3 regions of the Paenarthrobacter sp. TE3676 genome follow, and region 2 is predicted to be linked to each of the others. Evidence: predicted binding sites of a transcription regulator. Region 2 holds the regulator's gene; each other region holds the start of a gene.
The links. The regulator Rex, encoded in region 2, represses fermentation and respiration genes when NADH is low (regulators of the CRP and FNR family bind a similar motif). The targets are predictions, from matches to a motif close to CTTGTGAANNNNTTCACAAG.
Positions count from the first base shown of each region.

Region 1: a site for Rex is predicted at 3,345-3,364, ahead of ACZ881_RS04515 (queuosine precursor transporter). Genes of this name have one in related genera too.
Region 3: a site for Rex is predicted at 2,509-2,528, ahead of ACZ881_RS02275 (glyceraldehyde-3-phosphate dehydrogenase). Genes of this name have one in related genera too.

Region 1 covers NZ_JBWBQU010000002.1:142,231-147,898, forward strand. Annotated here, with positions in the region: gene ACZ881_RS04500 (DUF6707 family protein) at 1-130, shown strand, start outside; gene ACZ881_RS04505 (SRPBCC family protein) at 203-913, shown strand; gene tgt (tRNA guanosine(34) transglycosylase Tgt) at 1,042-2,313, shown strand; gene ACZ881_RS04515 (queuosine precursor transporter) at 2,395-3,105, opposite strand; gene ACZ881_RS04520 (TetR/AcrR family transcriptional regulator) at 3,418-4,080, shown strand; gene ACZ881_RS04525 (TIGR01777 family oxidoreductase) at 4,077-4,991, shown strand; gene ACZ881_RS04530 (hypothetical protein) at 5,133-5,585, shown strand; partial or broken gene ACZ881_RS04535 (methyltransferase family protein) at 5,630-5,668, opposite strand, start outside.
Region 2 covers NZ_JBWBQU010000003.1:98,925-104,592, reverse strand. Annotated here, with positions in the region: gene ACZ881_RS08070 (histidine phosphatase family protein) at 1-116, opposite strand, end outside; gene ACZ881_RS08065 (YceI family protein) at 324-875, shown strand; gene ACZ881_RS08060 (hypothetical protein) at 1,042-1,743, shown strand; gene ACZ881_RS08055 (hypothetical protein) at 1,804-2,007, opposite strand; gene ACZ881_RS08050 (hypothetical protein) at 2,006-2,761, shown strand; gene ACZ881_RS08045 (redox-sensing transcriptional repressor Rex) at 2,809-3,516, opposite strand; gene ACZ881_RS08040 (glutaredoxin family protein) at 3,592-3,846, opposite strand; gene ACZ881_RS08035 (HAD family hydrolase) at 4,079-4,939, shown strand; gene ACZ881_RS08030 (endonuclease domain-containing protein) at 5,535-5,668, shown strand, end outside.
Region 3 covers NZ_JBWBQU010000001.1:459,596-465,263, reverse strand. Annotated here, with positions in the region: gene ACZ881_RS02285 (HNH endonuclease family protein) at 1-393, opposite strand, end outside; gene ACZ881_RS02280 (hypothetical protein) at 517-726, opposite strand; gene ACZ881_RS02275 (glyceraldehyde-3-phosphate dehydrogenase) at 800-2,287, opposite strand; RNA gene rnpB (RNase P RNA component class A) at 2,551-2,942, opposite strand; gene ACZ881_RS02265 (YaaA family protein) at 3,000-3,764, shown strand; gene ACZ881_RS02260 (zinc ribbon domain-containing protein) at 3,795-4,532, opposite strand; gene ACZ881_RS02255 (Nif3-like dinuclear metal center hexameric protein) at 4,622-5,533, opposite strand; gene msrA (peptide-methionine (S)-S-oxide reductase MsrA) at 5,658-5,668, shown strand, end outside.

The DNA.
Region 1 (5,668 bases), on a different contig from region 2:
TGAGCGTGAATGGCGGTTCCTCCGGCTCGAGGCGCTGATGTTCCTGCGTGCCCACGGTGGATCGAAGACCATCGACGAGGACGAGCTGGCCAGGCGGATCGGCAATGAACTTGAGTCGGTGCGCGCCTAGCTTCCCCTGTACCGATTCTTAGGGAATATCAAGACCTGTTATGTGGGCGCCAACGGCGGTAGATTCGGGGCCATGACGAACAATCTGAGCGTTGTGGTTAATGCCGACGCGCAGCAGGTTTGGACAATGCTGCGTGAACCGTCGTTGGTGGCTCAATGGCACGGCTGGGAAGCCGACGACCTCGCCGACGAAATCAAACAGATCTACTTCAACACCGATGTTGTGGAGGGGCCCGATCACACGAGCCTGACCGTCAACGGCGGTGACGTCTTTGAGCTCCATCCGGTCTCCGGTGGCACAGAAGTGCGGGTCACCAGGGCCGCCCTCGATCACAACTCGGAATGGGCCGAGTGGGATGAGGACATCACTCAGGGTTGGCTCACGTTCCTGCATCAGCTGCGGTTCGCGCTGGAACGGCACCCCCACGGGCACCGGCGGACCCATTTCATCTCCCTGCCGGGTAAAGGCGGGCCGGCGATTGAGAAGCTGGGGCTTGGGGATTTACCGCCTGTTGGAGAGGAATACTCGCTCACGCTTGCCACGGGTGAGAAGATCTCCGGCAAGGTCTGGTTCAAGAGCCGGCACCAGGTGGGCCTCACCGTCCACAGCTACGCCGAGCACGGGGACGGGCTGCTGATCGTCGCTGAGCAACTGCCGATTCCGGAGAAAAGGCCCGACGGCGGTTCCATGGTGATTGCCTCCACCTACGATTTGGGGGCCCACACCTTGGCGGACATCAGGTCCTCGTGGGACAAGTGGAAGGCTGAGAGCTACGGTTCGTAGGGGTTTTTCGGCAGGTTACCCGCGGTAAAGCTGGCACACTTGGTAGCGTGCCAGCTTCCCTTCCTGCTTCTGCGTCTTTGTCCGATCCTTCTGCTGTTCCGGCTTCCACTCCGCCTGCGCTCCCCGGGTTGCCAGGGCTGACTGCCCGGCAATCCGAGTTCTCCTTCTCGGTGGGTAAGCGCCTCACGGAAACGTGCTCGCCGTCGGACGCTCAGGTAGACGCCAACGGCGGCGCTTTCCTAGGCCGAACCGGAACCATCACCACACCGCACGGGACCATTCAGACGCCCGCGTTCATCGCCGTCGGGACCAAGGCAACCGTGAAGGCGGTGCTGCCGGAGTCCATCGCCGAGCTCGGTGCGCAGGCTGTGCTTGCCAACGCCTACCATCTGTACCTACAGCCGGGGCCGGAGATTCTCGACGCCGCTGGCGGGCTTGGCGCGTTCATGAACTGGGCGGGGCCGACGTTCACCGACTCCGGCGGATTCCAGGTGATGAGCCTGGGCTCGGGGTTCAAGAAGGTCATCGATATGAAGAACGTGGACAGCTCCGGTCCGGATGACGCAGTAGCGCCCGGCAAGGAGCGGCTGGCGCATATTGACGACGACGGTGTCTGGTTCAAATCGCACCTGAACGGAGACCGGCACCGCTTCTCCCCCGAGATCTCCATGCAGGTCCAGCACCAGATCGGCGCAGACATCATGTTCGCCTTCGACGAACTCACAACGCTGCAGAACTCGCGTGCGTACCAGGAGGAATCGCTGGAACGGACGCGGCTCTGGGCTTTGCGCTGCCTTGAGGAGCATGCGTCATTGACTTCATCCCGCGTGGACAAGCCGTATCAGGCGTTGTTCGGCGTCATCCAGGGCGCCCAATACGAGGACCTCCGACGCAAGGCATGCCAGGATTTGGGTGCCATGCCCTTTGACGGGTACGGGATCGGCGGTGCTCTGGAGAAGGAAAACCTGGGCACGATTGTGCGCTGGTGCAACGAGGAACTGCCCGAAAACAAGCCGCGGCACCTGCTGGGCATCTCCGAACCGGACGACATCTTCACGGCCATCGAGAACGGCGCCGACACGTTCGACTGCGTCTCCCCCACACGTGTTGCCCGAAACTCGGCGTTCTACACACCCTTTGGCCGGTTCAACCTGAGCGGGGCCCGCTATAAAACCGACTTTGGCCCGTTGCAGGAAGGATGCGACTGCTACACCTGCGTGAACTATTCACGGGCCTACATCCACCACCTGTTCAAGGCCAAGGAAATGCTCTCGGCTACCTTGATCTCCATCCACAACGAGCGCTTCGTGGTGAAGATGGTGGACGATGCCCGCTTGGCCATCGAATCCGGGGACTTCTTCGAGTTCAAGGCAGAGACCCTGGGCCGGTACTACTCGTAGGCGTCGAGATCGCCGGAAGCCTGCGTGAGCGTGCGGAAACTTCCGGCGAACTCACACGGTTCCGGCGATCTCGGCCCGAGGCTAGGCTGCAGCTACCCCGTAGCTGGGCTCGCGCTTCTTGATCCAGCCAACAACCAGCACGGTGACGGGGACGAACAGGAATTCCACGGCCGTCTTGTAGACGAAGCCAACCAGGACGTAGTTCAGGAACGAACCGAAGTCCGTGATGCCGATGACCGACGCCGCGATGGTGCAGAAGATCAGGGTATCCACGAACTCGCCCACCACGGACGAGCCCATCAGGCGCGCCCACAGTGACTTCTCGCCCGTGCGCGCCTTCATCTTCACCAGGATCCAGGAATTGATGGTCTGCCCGGCCAGGAAAGCGAGCAGTGAACCGAGGACGATCAGCGGAACCGGGCCCAGAGCACCTTCGATGGCTGCTTGCTTTGCGGTGCCGTACTCGTCGCTGAAGCCGGGAAGCACGATGATGATCCAGTAGCAGAGCGATGCGAACACCGAGAGCGCGAACGAAGTGATGATGGCTTTGCGCGCCACCTTGAAACCGTAGACCTCGCTCATCACGTCACCCAGGATGTAGGCGATCGGGAAGAGGAAGAACCCGCCGTCAGTGATAATCGGCCCGATCACCACGCCCTTGGAAGCGCCGATGTTGGACAGGATCAGCACCACGGCCATAATGGCCAGCATGATGCCGAAATACGGGGAACCGATGGAAGCGAAGCGCGGAGCGGGCTTGCTCAAAGTACTGGAGCCTGAGGGCGAGGGCATGGGTCATCCATTTCGTAGTGGTTCGCGCAGGCTCCCTGGTGAGGGAACCCCGCTGTATTAGCACTGTGGGTTGGTGGGGCATCCGGCCCGGCACCGGTTCCATTCTCCCACTCCTTCATCCCCAACGCTCGCTCACCTCCCACGTGCTTGACCCCAACGCTCGCTCACCTCCCACGTGCTTAAATCAAACGCTCGCTCACCTCCCACGTGCTTGAATCAAACGCTCGCTCACTAACCCGCTTTTGAACACGTTCAGAAATGATGCCATACTTATTCTTGAACACGTTCAAAACTTTCCGCGAGGTGGACCGAATGGCAGCAAAGAGTGAACAGACCCGCCAGCTGGTGGCCGATGTCGCACTGAAGATGTTCCGTGAAATCGGCTTCGAAAAGACCACCATGCGCGCCATCGCCCAGGAGGCCGGAGTCTCGGTCGGCAACGCCTACTACTACTTCGCGTCAAAGGACGAACTCGTCCAGGAGCTCTACATCCAAGTGCAGGAAGAACACGCCGTAGTGGCGGCGCAGGCACTCGAAGGCATCCATGATCTCGCCGGGCGCCTCAAAGCAGTTCTGCACACAGGAGTGGACGTCATGTCTCCGTACCACCAGTTCGGTTCCGATTTCATCGCGACGGCGATCCGGCCGTCGTCGCCCGTCAACCCGTTCGGTGAGGCGTCCACCGCCGCCCGCGCGGCCTCGCTCGCGATCTTCCGGTCCGCCGTCGAGGGCTCCTCCCCCGCCGTCGCGAAAAAGCTGCGCGGGGATCTGCCCGAATTGCTGTGGCTGGCGTACATGGGCGTCGCGCTGTTCTGGGTTTACGACCGCTCCGAGGATCAACGCCGCACGCGCAAGCTGATCGATGGCGCGGCACCACTTGTGGCGCGGGGCCTGTCGCTCGCGAAGATTCCCGGCGTCAGCAAAGTGTTCGACGACGTCCTTGGGCTCGTGCGCAGCGTCAAGGCAGACTCATGAGCCCGCGGTCAGTGGTGATCGCTGGTGCCACCGGCTTCATTGGCGGCTACTTCAAGCAGCGGTTCACTGCCGAGGGGTGGCAGGTCCGGACCGTTGGGCGGGACGCGTCGGCTGACGCCCACTGGAACGACGACGGCGCCATCACCAAAGCGCTGGACGGCGCCGATCTGCTGGTGAACCTCGCCGGACGCTCCGTGAATTGCCGCTACGACGAGCGGCACCGGCGGGAGATTCTGGACTCCCGGGTGTTGACCACGCGGACCCTGGGGCGGGCGATTGCTGCGTGCGCTGAACCACCTATGACCTGGATCAACTCAAGTACCGGAACCATCTACCGGCACGCGGAAGATCACCCACAGTCAGAGGTCTCGGGCGAATTGGGCAGCGGGTTCTCCGTGGACGTGGCCCGGGCTTGGGAGGATGAGTTGGCGGCTGCTGTTGTTCCGGCAACGCGGAAGGTGCCGCTGCGCATTGCGATCGTCCTGGGGGCCGGTGGTGTCATGAGCCCCCTCCGGAACCTTGCCCGGTTTGGCTTGGGCGGACCTATGGGCCCGGGAAACCAGAAGTTTAGCTGGATCCATGTGGAGGACCTGTTCAGGACGGTGATGTTCGTGCACGCCCACGCTGAGCTGACCGGACCGGTGAACGCGGCAACACCCTATCCTGTGGACAACCGCGAGCTGATGTCACACGTCCGGCAAAGCGCGGGTATTCCGTTCGGCATCCCAACACCCGCGTGGCTCCTTGAAGCCGGCGCCATCCTGATCCGTACTCAAACAGAGCTTGTGCTGAAGAGCCGATGGGTGGAGCCCCGGAAACTGCTCGACGCCGGGTTCGCGTTTAAGCACCCAACCCTGGCCGGTGCCCTCAACGCGATCACCGAGGGCAGAGCCGAACGCTCGCTCACATAATCACCCCTTCAGCCGAACGCTCGCTCACATAATCACCCCTTCAGCCGAACGCTCGCTCACATAATCACCCCTTCAGCCGACCGCTCGCTCACATAATCACCCCTTCAGCCGACCGCTCGCTCACATCACTCGGAGGTAGTCATGAGCCAGAACCCTTGGTCAATCGATGAAGAGTACGCGCCGGCAACAGGGAGCCCATCCACTGGATGGCGCTACGGACCGAAGGATCGGGTGGTGCTGGGAGGGAAGGGACTGACGCTGGGCATCGCCGTAGCGCACTTGACGTTCTGCGTGTTGCTGTCCAGCCAGAGTCCCGAGTGGGCCGTTGTCTTTTTCATCTACAGCCTGCTCCCAGTCTGGGCAGTTGGTGCCGCGGTAGGTTCCTTCCTCGGACTCGCCCTGCGACGCGTTCGGAATCAGTGGCTTCACGTGGCCGCATTCTTCGCTGCGGGATTGCTCATGTGTGTGCCTATCGGCGCATTTTCGTCCACGGGTTCACTTCTGTTTTCGTCGTCGATTGCCGTCGCAGCGGGAGCTGGCCGCCTTGCCATCTGGAAACTGGTGCGCATCAACCGTGCCGGTGAACCTATATAGCGCGGAACATCCCGCTCATAGTCGGCGTATGCCTCGCCAAATCGCCGTCGGAGCATGGATTCTTCCCACAACGCGCCCAGATG
Region 2 (5,668 bases):
CGAGCCATCTCCCGGCCACGTTCGGAGAGGTGGAATTCCGGCAGTCGGCCATAGAGGACGGCGTCGGGATTGTGGACCTCGCCATGGCGAAGCAGATGGACAGTTGCTTGGGGCATGTTTACCAGTTTCTCAAAGAAGCGGGGCGATCCGAAATCTTCTACCGCTAGTAGAACTCAAAGTTTTCCCGAAATGTTCCACGGAGTTGGAATAAAAGATGCATATGCATGTTTATACTGGATACGAAGCTCGGTTGACGCTTCAAGCAATGAGCTCGACCAGGCAAGCAAGCAGTACCTACCACTCGATATAGGAGCAACACCATGATGACTCTCCCCGCTTCCGTTACCACCGGCACCTGGGCCCTCGACGCCTCCCACAGCGAGATCGGCTTCACCGTCCGCCACGCAGGCATCAGCAAGGTCCGCGGCCAGTTCAAGGATGCTGCTGCCACCCTGGAAGTTGGCGAAACGCTGACCGATTCCAAGGTCACCGCCACCATCCAGACCGCCAGTTTCGACTCCGGAGACGTCAACCGCGACGGCCACGTCAAGGGCGAAGACTTCTTCGATGTGGAGAAGTTCCCGGAAATCACCTTCGTGTCGCGCCACGTCAAGGCCAACGGCAACAGCTTTGACCTCGTGGGCGATCTCACAATCAAGGGCGTGACCAAGGAAGTTTCCATCGAGACCGAATTCAACGGTGTGGCCGTGGATCCGTTCGGCAACACCCGCGCCGGCGTTTCCGGCGAAACCACCATCAGCCGCAAGGACTTCGGCCTCACGTGGAACGCCGTCCTCGAAGCCGGCGGCGTCCTGGTCAGCGACAAGGTAGTCATCAACCTCGAGCTCGCCTTCATCGCACCGGCTGCCGCGTAGCCCGCACGCCTCAGCAAACGGCGCCCTGCACAGTTCACGCTGTGAGGGGCGCCGTTTCGCGTAAAGGGAAGTCACCCCGCAATTGTTCGGCAAACAGCCTGTATTTAGCTGCGCGTTGGCTCCGAATTTCCTATGCATCCTTCAACCTGCGGTCTAAAGTGATGCCATGAGTACCCCAGACGAAACACCACAGCCACAGCAGCCCGGCTCCCAGCCTCCGCAGCCCGGCAATGTTCCTCCTGCGGGTCACCAGCCTCCGCAGGGCTACCAACCGCCCCAGGGTTACCAACCCCCGCAGGGCTACCAGCCGCCGTCGCAACCGGGGCAATACTCACAGCCCGGACCAGGCCAGCCCGCCCCCGGACAGTCCGGTTTCCACTTCGAAATGCCCACTGACGGACCGCGTAGCTTCAACGACGTCATGCCTCAAGGCGGCTTCTCGGGAATGTTCAAAACCCAGGGCCTGCCGACGGAGCTGAAAGTTTCCTACTTCATTTGGGTGATCTCCGGACTCCTGGGCCTGCTGTTTGGCCTCATCGCTTTCTTTGCCGTAATCGCTGCCTTCGCGTTCGCTCCGGCATTCGCCGCCATCGCCATGATCCTCCTCCTGCTCACTTTGGCGGTCGCCGCCGCCCAAGTGATCCTGGCCATGAAAATGAAGGAAGGCAAAGAGTGGGCACGCCTCGCCTTGACCATCCTGGCCGGCGTTTCCTTGCTACTGGCCATTTTCGGAGCGGTAAATGGTGGCGGCTCCGGGATGGGCCTGGGCGGCAACTGGTTCGGTTTCCTGGTGAGCGCAGTCGCCGTTGTCTTGATGTGGCTGCCCAATGCGCAGCTCTGGTTCAAGACTGTGAAGGGCCACGCTTAGCACTGACTCAACTGCCGTCGTCGTGCGATATCGGCGGTAGAGCGAGACTGAAGGCCGCGGTCAGATCCTTTCGGATCCCGCGGCCTTCATCATGAAGGCGTAAGCCGAGATGATGATTTTTCCAGTGAGCTTGAAATACCTGCGTGTGATCATCTGCAGTGTCGGACGCTGGAGGTACGGTGGTACCAGAACCACGCTGGGGGCAGGGTCATTTTGCTGATCCCGGCGGCCGCACCAGCAGTCGAACAAGCAAAGGAATGCCATGAGCAACCCTCCGTACCCGCCCTCAAATCCGGGCGACGACAACAAGCCCGAGCAGCACGGCGCCCAGCCTTCCGCGCCGCAGCCTCCGGCACCCCAGTACGGTCAGCCCGCCGCACCGCAGTACGGGCAGCAGTCCCCCGCCGCACCCCAGTACGGGCAGCAGTCCCCCGCCGCACCCCAGTACGGGCAGCAGACTTCCCCGTATGGCCAGGCTCCCGGAGCTCCGCAGTATGGCCAGGGCAACAACTGGCCGAGCCAGCAGCCCGGTCCTACGACTATCCCTCCAATGGTGAACTACGCGTTCTGGATGATCATTGCAGCAGGCATCCTGTCTGCCATCAGCTCACTGCTCCTGGCCACCACCGGAGCCGATTCCTTCATCAACGTGATGAACCAGCAGGCTGCACAGCAGGGCACTGAGTTCCCCGCGGAATCCATTGAGGGGATGCGCGGTGCTATCGCAGTGGGCGCCATTGTCGGTGCCATCTTCTCATTGGGACTTTACGCGCTGGTCGCCTTCCCCGTCCGGAAGGGCAAGAACTGGGCACGGATCCTGGGCACCGTGTTCGCTGCCATCTCTGTTCTGGGCCTCACCGGTCTGTTCCAGTTCGGCGCAACCTACGGCATCATGCAGCTCATCGTGATCCTGCTGGGCGTTGCAGCGATCGTCATGCTGTACCTGCCGGCGTCGGCTCCGTACTTCCGTAAGGCCCAGCCTTTCGGAAACCCGTACCAGAACCCCTACGGTCGCTAAACCCTCACGTTTCCAAGCATTAAACGCGGGCGCGGACCCGGAAAAGGCTAAACAGCCTGACCCGGTGTCTGCGCCCGTTGTGCGTGGTAGGCCAAGATCTGGAGTTCGGTTGCCATATCCACCTTGCGGAGGTTGACGTGCGGGGGGACCTGCAGGAGCACCGGGGCGAAGCTCAGGATGCTCCGGATTCCGGCAGCAATGACGCGGTCGCAGACAGCCTGGGCCACGGTCGCAGGCAACGCCAGCACCACCATGTTGGTGTGGGTCCGTTCCAGGACGCGCTCCAGCTCGGCCGAATCACTCACCCGCAGCCAGCCCACCTCGTTGCCGATCACCATGGGGTCCGCGTCAAAGATGGCCACAACGTCGAACCCCCGGGACTCGAAGCCGCCATACCGTGCAAGGGCTTTGCCGAGGTTACCGGCACCCACAATCGCGACCTTCCAGTCGTGGGTCAGGCCGAGTGCGGCGGCTATGTGCCGGCTCAAGTACTGGACTTCATAGCCAACGCCCCGGGTCCCGTACGAGCCGACGTAGGAGAGGTCTTTGCGGAGCGTGGATGAACTGACGCCTGATGCCTCCGCCAACGCTTCCGAGGAAACGCGTTCCACACCCTCGGCCAAGAGAGAGTTGAGCGCGCGCAAATAGAGAGTCATCCGGGCCACAGCCGCGGGCGGGATCTGCTTGGTGGCAGGTTCGTTTTCCCCGGTTGTTGCGTCCGGGGACGGTTCCAGCGCAGTCACGGTATTCTCCATTGCGTCGCTTTGTTGTTCCACTCTATGACCCTCGGCGGGACTCAACAAAAGCCATTACCTGCGGGTAACCCCACCTCAGCCTTCCAGGACTTTCTTCAGTGTGCGGGTGAGCCGTTCCTCATCGATCTTCCAAAAATCCCGCTGGATGCCGTCAACCAGCACCACAGGAATTTCCTCTGCGAAGCGCTCCTGGAGTTGGGGGTCGGCGTCGATCTTCTGCTCGGTCCACTGCACGCCAAGGCTTTTCGTGACGCGCTCGACGGCGGCACGCGCTTCCGTGCAGAGGTGGCAGTCAGCTTTGGTCAGAAGGACGACGTCGGGAATAGCCATGTCTCAAAGGTAGCCGCCCCAACGCTCACTCACACCCCAACCCCTTCCCACCAACCCTCACTCACACCCCACCCCCTTCCCACCAACCCTCACTCACACCCCACCCCCTTCCCACCAACCCTCACTCACACCCCAACCCCTTCCCACCAACCCTCACTCACACCCCAACCCCTTCGGCGAGTCCGCCCGTGCGCCCTCAACGCAGTTCCCGGCGATTGACTAGACTCAAGGCATGCCCGAGGAGAAGAACGCCGCCGTGGTCGCAGATGCCTTGGTGCAAAACACCGCGCAGCGGGACGCGGCAAAACAGGATCTCGTGCGGAAGCACGCTGGCGAAGCCGCCTTCTTCGACGTCGACAATACGTTGATGAAGGGCGCAAGCCTCTTCCACGTGGCGCGCAAAATGTACGAACGCAAAGCGTTCACACTTTCCCAGGCCGCCGGGTTCGCTTGGAAGCAGTTCAAGTTCGTCATGCGCGGCGAAAACATGGAAGACGTCCACTCTGTACGCGACTCCGCGCTGACCCTTGCTGCCGGCATCACTGTTGATGACATCAAGGCCTTGGGCGAAGAGGTCTATGACGAAATGATCGAGTCACGGATCTGGCCGGGAACCAAGGCGCTGGCAGAACAGCACCTTCGGGTCGGCCGGAAGGTGTGGCTCGTGACGGCTACGCCTATTGAGGTGGCCACTGTCATTTCCACCCGGCTCGGCCTAACCGGCGCCTTGGGCACAGTGGGTGAGGTCGACGAAGGTGTGTACACGGGGAAGCTCGTGGGGGACATCCTCCACGGACCTGCCAAGGCGATCGCGGTCCAACTCGTTGCCGATCGCGAGGGATTGGATCTGGACCATTGCTGGGCCTACAGCGACTCCGCCAACGACATTCCTTTGCTCACCATGGTGGGTCACCCCGTGGTGATCAACCCCGATGCGAAGCTTCGGCGGCACGCTCGTGAGAACAATTGGCCCGTTTACGATTTCCGCTCCGGACGCCGCGCGGCCACGCTCGGCCTCAAAGCCGCGACCGTCGGCGGAGCTGTGTATGGGCTGTGGCGCGGGTTCTCAAAGTTCCGTGGTCCCCGCATCTGACGCTCTCTCACATCCCTCGCGCTTAAACCCAACGCTCTCTCACATCCCTCGCGCATAAACCCAACGCTCTCTCACATCCCTCGCGCATAAACCCAACGCTCTCTCACATCCCTCGCGCATAAACCCAACGCTCTCTCACATCCTGCGTGGACCTCGATCAGCCTGTGGATAACTTCCGACGGCTCAAGGGTTTCTGGGCAAGAATGCCGGTATGCAGAATGCCGCACCACTTCCTCCCCGACTGACCGCAGCACCCTTCACCCTCGACGAGGCCGAGGCTGCAGGCCTAAAACGGTCGCGCTTATGGAATCGCGCCAAAATCGACGGGGTCAGCCGTGGCGTTTATCGGCCTTCCGATTGGGATTTCGAGCTGTCGGCGGCTGCAAGATCGCTGTCAGCTGCAACTCCCGGGGCATGGATTTCCCATGTAACCGCTGCCCGGATTCATGGCACATTTCTCCCACCTTGGTTGTCAGATTCCAACGAATTGCACCTCAGTAAGCCCAGGCATCTCCCCTCAGTGCGGCGTAAGGGAGTGATCGGACATACGGTAGTAGCCTCCGCGGATGAGATCGAGTACGTACAAGGCATCTGGATGAGCACTCGGTCGCGGACCTGGTTGGATCTCGCACGACGCCTGCCGCTTCCCGACCTCGTCTGCATGGGCGACCAGCTCATTCGCACTCCCAGGCCGGAGTTCGAAGAACGCGAGACTGCTTTCACCACGCT
Region 3 (5,668 bases), on a different contig from region 2:
GCCTTCCGTGAATTCGACCGCCGAAAGGTCCCTCCGGAGAATGTCGTTTCTGGTGTCGCACCCATTCCGGTCAGCGTCCGCCCAGGCTTGCCCGAATGCGGCCCTATCGTAGTCCGATTTGGCCGCGCGCCCTTTTACCGGGAGTCGCTCCAAGGCGTCACTCGCCTTTTCCGGGGCAACGGGCACCCCACCGCGAAGGGGTTTCATCCAGCCGGGATTGTAGACGGGCGCTTCACTAGGGCCGGCGGCCCATGGTTCCGCGGCCGTGAATTGTCCTGTGGTGAAATACCAGGAAAGCCCTGCCACCACGGTTGCGGCGGCCAGTCCCAGAATGGCCCACGCCTGACGTGACCGTCGCCGCGCGCGTTTGTAGGCAGACCACGTGATACTCAAGGGACTCCATCCAGTGGGGAAACAGCAATGTCCTACGAGCGTAGGACATTGCCCCGACAGTCAGAGTCGATATCCACAGTGTGCAGGAGAAGTCACACTGCGCAGATGTGATGCTTCAGTGGGTTATTGCTCACGCATTACGCGCTGCAGGTCCTCTGTTGCCAGCGCGAGGAGGCCTCGCAGTTGTTCCACGCGCTGATCCGGGACGTCGCCGGAAGCGTTGGCTGAAATAGCTTGATCCAGAAGTTTTTGGGCCTGTTTGTGGTTGGCCTTTGCGACGTCCAGGGCGTGCTCCAGGGTGGTCTCATGTTCCAACGTTGATTCGTTTTCCATGAACCCATTTTGGTCAGGTTTCCCGGCTGATACCAGTGACTCAGCCGGGAAACCCGTGAATACTTCGGCGTGCTTAGGCTCCAGCGCCTTCAAGCACTGCGATGGGAGCAACCACGTCGCGTGCCGGGAACGACGGCGGGTTGACGCCGGCCATTTCTTCCATGACACGGACAACCTGGCAGGAGTAGCCGAACTCGTTGTCGTACCAGACGTACAGAACGAGGTTCTTGTCATTGGAAATCGTTGCGAGGCCATCAACGATGCCCGCGCGGCGTGAGCCAACGAAGTCAGTGGAGACAACATCGGGAGAGTCGATGTAGTCGATCTGCTTGCGAAGATCGGAGTGCAGGGACATCTCACGGAGGAAGTCGTTGACTTCGTCGCGGGTGGTTCCCTTTTCAAGGTTGAGGTTCAGGATGGCCATGGAAACATCCGGAGTAGGAACGCGGATGGCATTGCCCGTGAGCTTGCCCTGCAGTTCCGGAAGTGCCTTGGCTACGGCCTTGGCGGCACCAGTCTCCGTGATGACCATGTTCAGGGCCGCGGAACGGCCGCGGCGATCGCCCTTGTGGAAGTTGTCGATCAGGTTCTGGTCATTGGTGAAGGAGTGCACAGTCTCAACGTGGCCGTGGATGATGCCGAACTTGTCGTTGATGGCTTTCAGCACCGGCGTAATGGCGTTGGTAGTGCAGGATGCCGCGGTGACGATCTTGTCATCATCGGAGATGTCCCGGTGGTTGATGCCGTGGACGATGTTCTTCAGCTCACCCTTGCCCGGTGCAGTGAGCAGCACACGGGAAGCACCCTTGCTCTGCAGGTGCTGGGAGAGACCCTCGGCGTCGCGCCAGCGGCCCGTGTTGTCCACCACCAGGGCGTCCTTGATACCGAAGGCCGTGTAGTCCACAGTGGCCGGGTTGTCCGAGTAGATGACTTGGATTTGCACGCCGTTGGCGGTGATGGTGTTGGCTTCCTCGTCCACGCGGATGGTGCCTTCGAAGGAACCATGCACCGAGTCGCGGCGCAGCAGGCTGGCGCGCTTCACAAGATCGTTCTCGGCCCCCTTGCGCACTACGATCGCGCGGAGTCGCAGGCCGTGCCCGCCACCGGCCTTCTCAATGAGGATGCGGGCCAGGAGGCGGCCAATGCGGCCAAAGCCGTAAAGAACGACGTCGGTGCTGGTGCGGTCGTCTGCGCCACGCTTTCCCACGATTTCGGCGAGCTCGGCACGGAGGTACTCATCCAGCGAGGCGCCGTTGCCTTCGGCCCGGAACTTCTCTGTCAAACGTGCGATATCAATGGCGGCTGCGCCGAGTTCCAGCTCGGACAGGGCGTTCAGCAGCGGTGCGGTCTCTTCGAGCAGCAGCTCGTGGTTGCTCATCCGGCGCGCAAAGCGGTGGGCCTTCAGGATGTTCATGGTGGACTTGTTGATCAGGCTCCGGCCGTGGATGCTCGTGACCACGTTGTTTTCCCGGTACAACCGGCCGATCACCGGAATCATGGCCTCGGCGAGAGCCTCCCGGCCCATCCACTTATCAAGACAAGAATCTGACGTCTGGCTCACAGAACTACCTTCCTTGGGTCAACCACATACGTCTTCGTATGCAGATGGCAGCGGCCGCCCGGAGTAGTCCTGCGGCTCATGCGCCGGCGGGCTTCGGTCCACCCACAGCGCCTTGAACGAGAGCAAAGAAAATCCGCCGGCTGCGAACGCAGTCCCGGCGGCAGAACATCTACGTTCAGTAACCATTCTAGGGCGGAAGGAAGCGGTGAAGGCCGCCCCGCGGCGTGAAATCACTCACACGGCGGAAATTCGGGAGTAATAAATGGATGGGTCGACCGATACGCCGGGTTCTGTCATCCCCTGCCGTTACCGGAAAGGGAGTGGCGGCCATCCATCTACGAACGCCGTTGCCGACGCCCTCCAGCAGCCTACCCGGACACTCGGGCGAGCAGCCCTCAAGCGTGTCCTGTCTGGCCTTGCTCCGGGTGGGGTTTACCTAGCCTCCCCGGTCACCCAGGGAGCTGGTGGTCTCTTACACCACCGTTTCACCCTTACCTGCTGCGCTGCGATGCAAACATCACGACGCCCAGGCGGTCTCTTCTCTGTGGCACTGGCCTGCGGGTTACCCCGAGTGGGCGTTACCCACCACCCTGCTCTACGGAGCCCGGACGTTCCTCGAGCCACTTTCGTGACGCGCGACCGCCTGGTCGACCCATCCGCCGTCCAGTCTACCGGCGTTGGGACCACCCAAAGACCCCGGTAATATCGACGGGTGCTGATTCTGCTGCCGCCTTCCGAAGGCAAGACCCCCGCTGCCAACGGTCCCTCCATCAACTGGGAATCGCTCAGCTTCCCTGAGCTGAACCCGCACCGGGCAAAAGTACTGGAAGCGTTGGGCACGGTGAGCGCGCACGAGGATGCACTTGCGCTGTTGGGGGTCGGCGCCTCGCTGCGGGACGACGTCGAACGTAATACGCGGCTGCATGCCGAACCGGCCGCTCCCGCGCATCAGGTCTATTCAGGGGTTCTGTATGACGCCCTTGGCTACAACACCATGACCCCGACGCAGCGCCGGAAGGCGAACGAATCCATCCTGGTGGTTTCCGCACTGTGGGGCGCCATCGGCTTTGGCGACCATGTGCCCGCCTACCGGTTGTCCATGGGAACTGCACTGCCCGACCTCGGACGCCTCGCCTCCTACTGGAAGCCGCAGCTTAACGCCGCCCTCGCCTCACGTGCTGAAGGTGAGCTCCTGGTCGATTGCCGCTCCAGCACCTACGCCGCGGCCTGGGCTCCCCCGGCGACGCAGACAGTCAATGTCAACGTCTTCAACGAGGCGAACGGCAAGCGCACGGTTGTCAGCCACTTCGCCAAACACACCCGCGGGGAACTGGCGCGACACTTGCTGACCCGGCGTGGCAAGGCGCCGGCAACCCCGGATCAGCTCCTGAAGGCCGCGCGGGAAATCTGGAGAACAGAACTTGTTGAGGGAACGGACCGAAAGCCGCACGCCCTCAACATCATCCTGTCCAACTGACTGCTCCCGCCCAGCTGAGGTTGGGCTGCGTCAGTTCCACTCCGCCGAACGGACCAGGATGACACCTGAGTCCGGGCAAAAAACAATGTCGTCCTCTGCGGCTGCTTTGACTTCGGCAAGGTCGCCGGGGCTGAGCATCATGCCGGAGCCTTCGGACTTACCGTGGAACAGCCGGGCTGCACCGACTCCCCGCTTGGTAATGGTCTTCTCGTAGATGGCAAGCACTCCCGCGTCCAGTGATTCCGCGAAAGCGGCACGTTGCCCGCGGACCACGGTTTCTTCAGCGGCAATCTCTGCAATAGCCTCGTCCAGCTCAGCCCGGATGCTGCCGAACGAGCCCTGGATGTCGTCCACGATCGCCTGCTGGGCAGCCTGACGCTCCCGCAACGTATCCAGGCGCTCCAGGATTTCGAGTTCCACGTCTTCTAGGTCCGAACGGCGCTTATTGAGTGAGGCAATGTCGCTCTGCAGCGCCACCAGGTCCTTGGACAGGCCGGTGCCGCTGTTGAGCCGGGTCTCGTCGCGTTGAATGCGGGTGGCTACCTGCTCAACGTCGGCTTCCGCACGGCGAAGTTCGGCCTCGGCGTCGTGGACGGCAACCTTGGCAGCGCCAAGTTCGCCGTTGGCCACGTTCAACGCATCCGTGAGGTCCGTGATGCGTGGATCTGTTTCCAGAACCTTCCGTCGGCCGGCAAGCGACCTGAGCTTGGCATCGAGCCCCTGCAGTTCAAGCAATTTCAATTGTTCTGCCGGTGCTGCTTTCGCCACGCTTACCTCCGCTAATCGCCACCGGTCCTGGGGATCAGGTCCGGCCGGACCGCCACTATCTGTCAGGGCTGCCCGTATCTTTCTAGACTCTAGTCCCCGCCGGGAGTGAGTATGAAGTCCCATGGGTCGCTGTTGGTGCCGCTGACGCGGATCTCGACGTCGTAGCCCTGGTCTGCGAGCACGTTACCCAGCGCTTCGGCGGCTGCAGGCAGCCACAGCCATTCACTGGCAAAGTGCGAAACATCGATCAGGTAGGGCCGGCCGTTTGTGGCCCCTTCGCGGGCCTCCGATGCCGGGTGGTGACGCATGTCTGCCGTGACGTACACATCCGCATGGCTGGCCCGAACGGCGTCGAACAGGCTGTCCCCGGCTCCACCGCAAACTGCGACACGCCGGACCAGGCCGTCTTTATCGCCAGCCACCCGGACTCCCCCGGCGACAGCGGGCAGCATCTCAAAGACGCGCGCTGCGAAATCACCGAGCGTCTCAAGTTCAGGTAGGTCCCCCACCCTGCCGATGCCCTCCTCCGGAAGGCCGTTGCTTGCAGCAGTCAGCGGAGTGACGTTCTCCAATCCGAAAGCGTCGGCCAGGACATCGGAAACCCCGCCCACTGCTGAATCACCATTGGTGTGCACGGTCAAAAGGCCCGTACCGGCCTCTATCAACCGGTGGACAGCGAGGCCCTTTGCGGACGTGGCTGCCACAGAGTTCACCCCTTTGAGAAGCAGGGGGTGGTGGGTGATGAGCAGTTCGGCTCCCCACTCCACGGCCTCATCGATCACGGCCAGCGTGGGATCCACAGCAAAGAGGATTTTGGTGACGGGGGCGTTGGGTCGGCCGACAACAAGGCCCACCTCATCCCAGTCTTCAGCTAGGGACTCCGGCCAGAGTTCCTCGACAGCCAGCAACACCTGACCGAGCGTAGGATCACCGCTGGCGTCAACTGTTTCGTCTTCTTCGACGGAATCCGCATCAGAAATGTCGGTGTTTACTGCTTCCATGCTCTTATTCTTCCCTACTGGGCCCGATCGGGCGGTTGCCGCACCGGCAGCACCTCCCTGGTGCCGTAATTCTCCCGTAAGGTGAAGCGGGAATCATCAGGCCCTCCGATCCATTGAAGAGAACATGAAAACTTT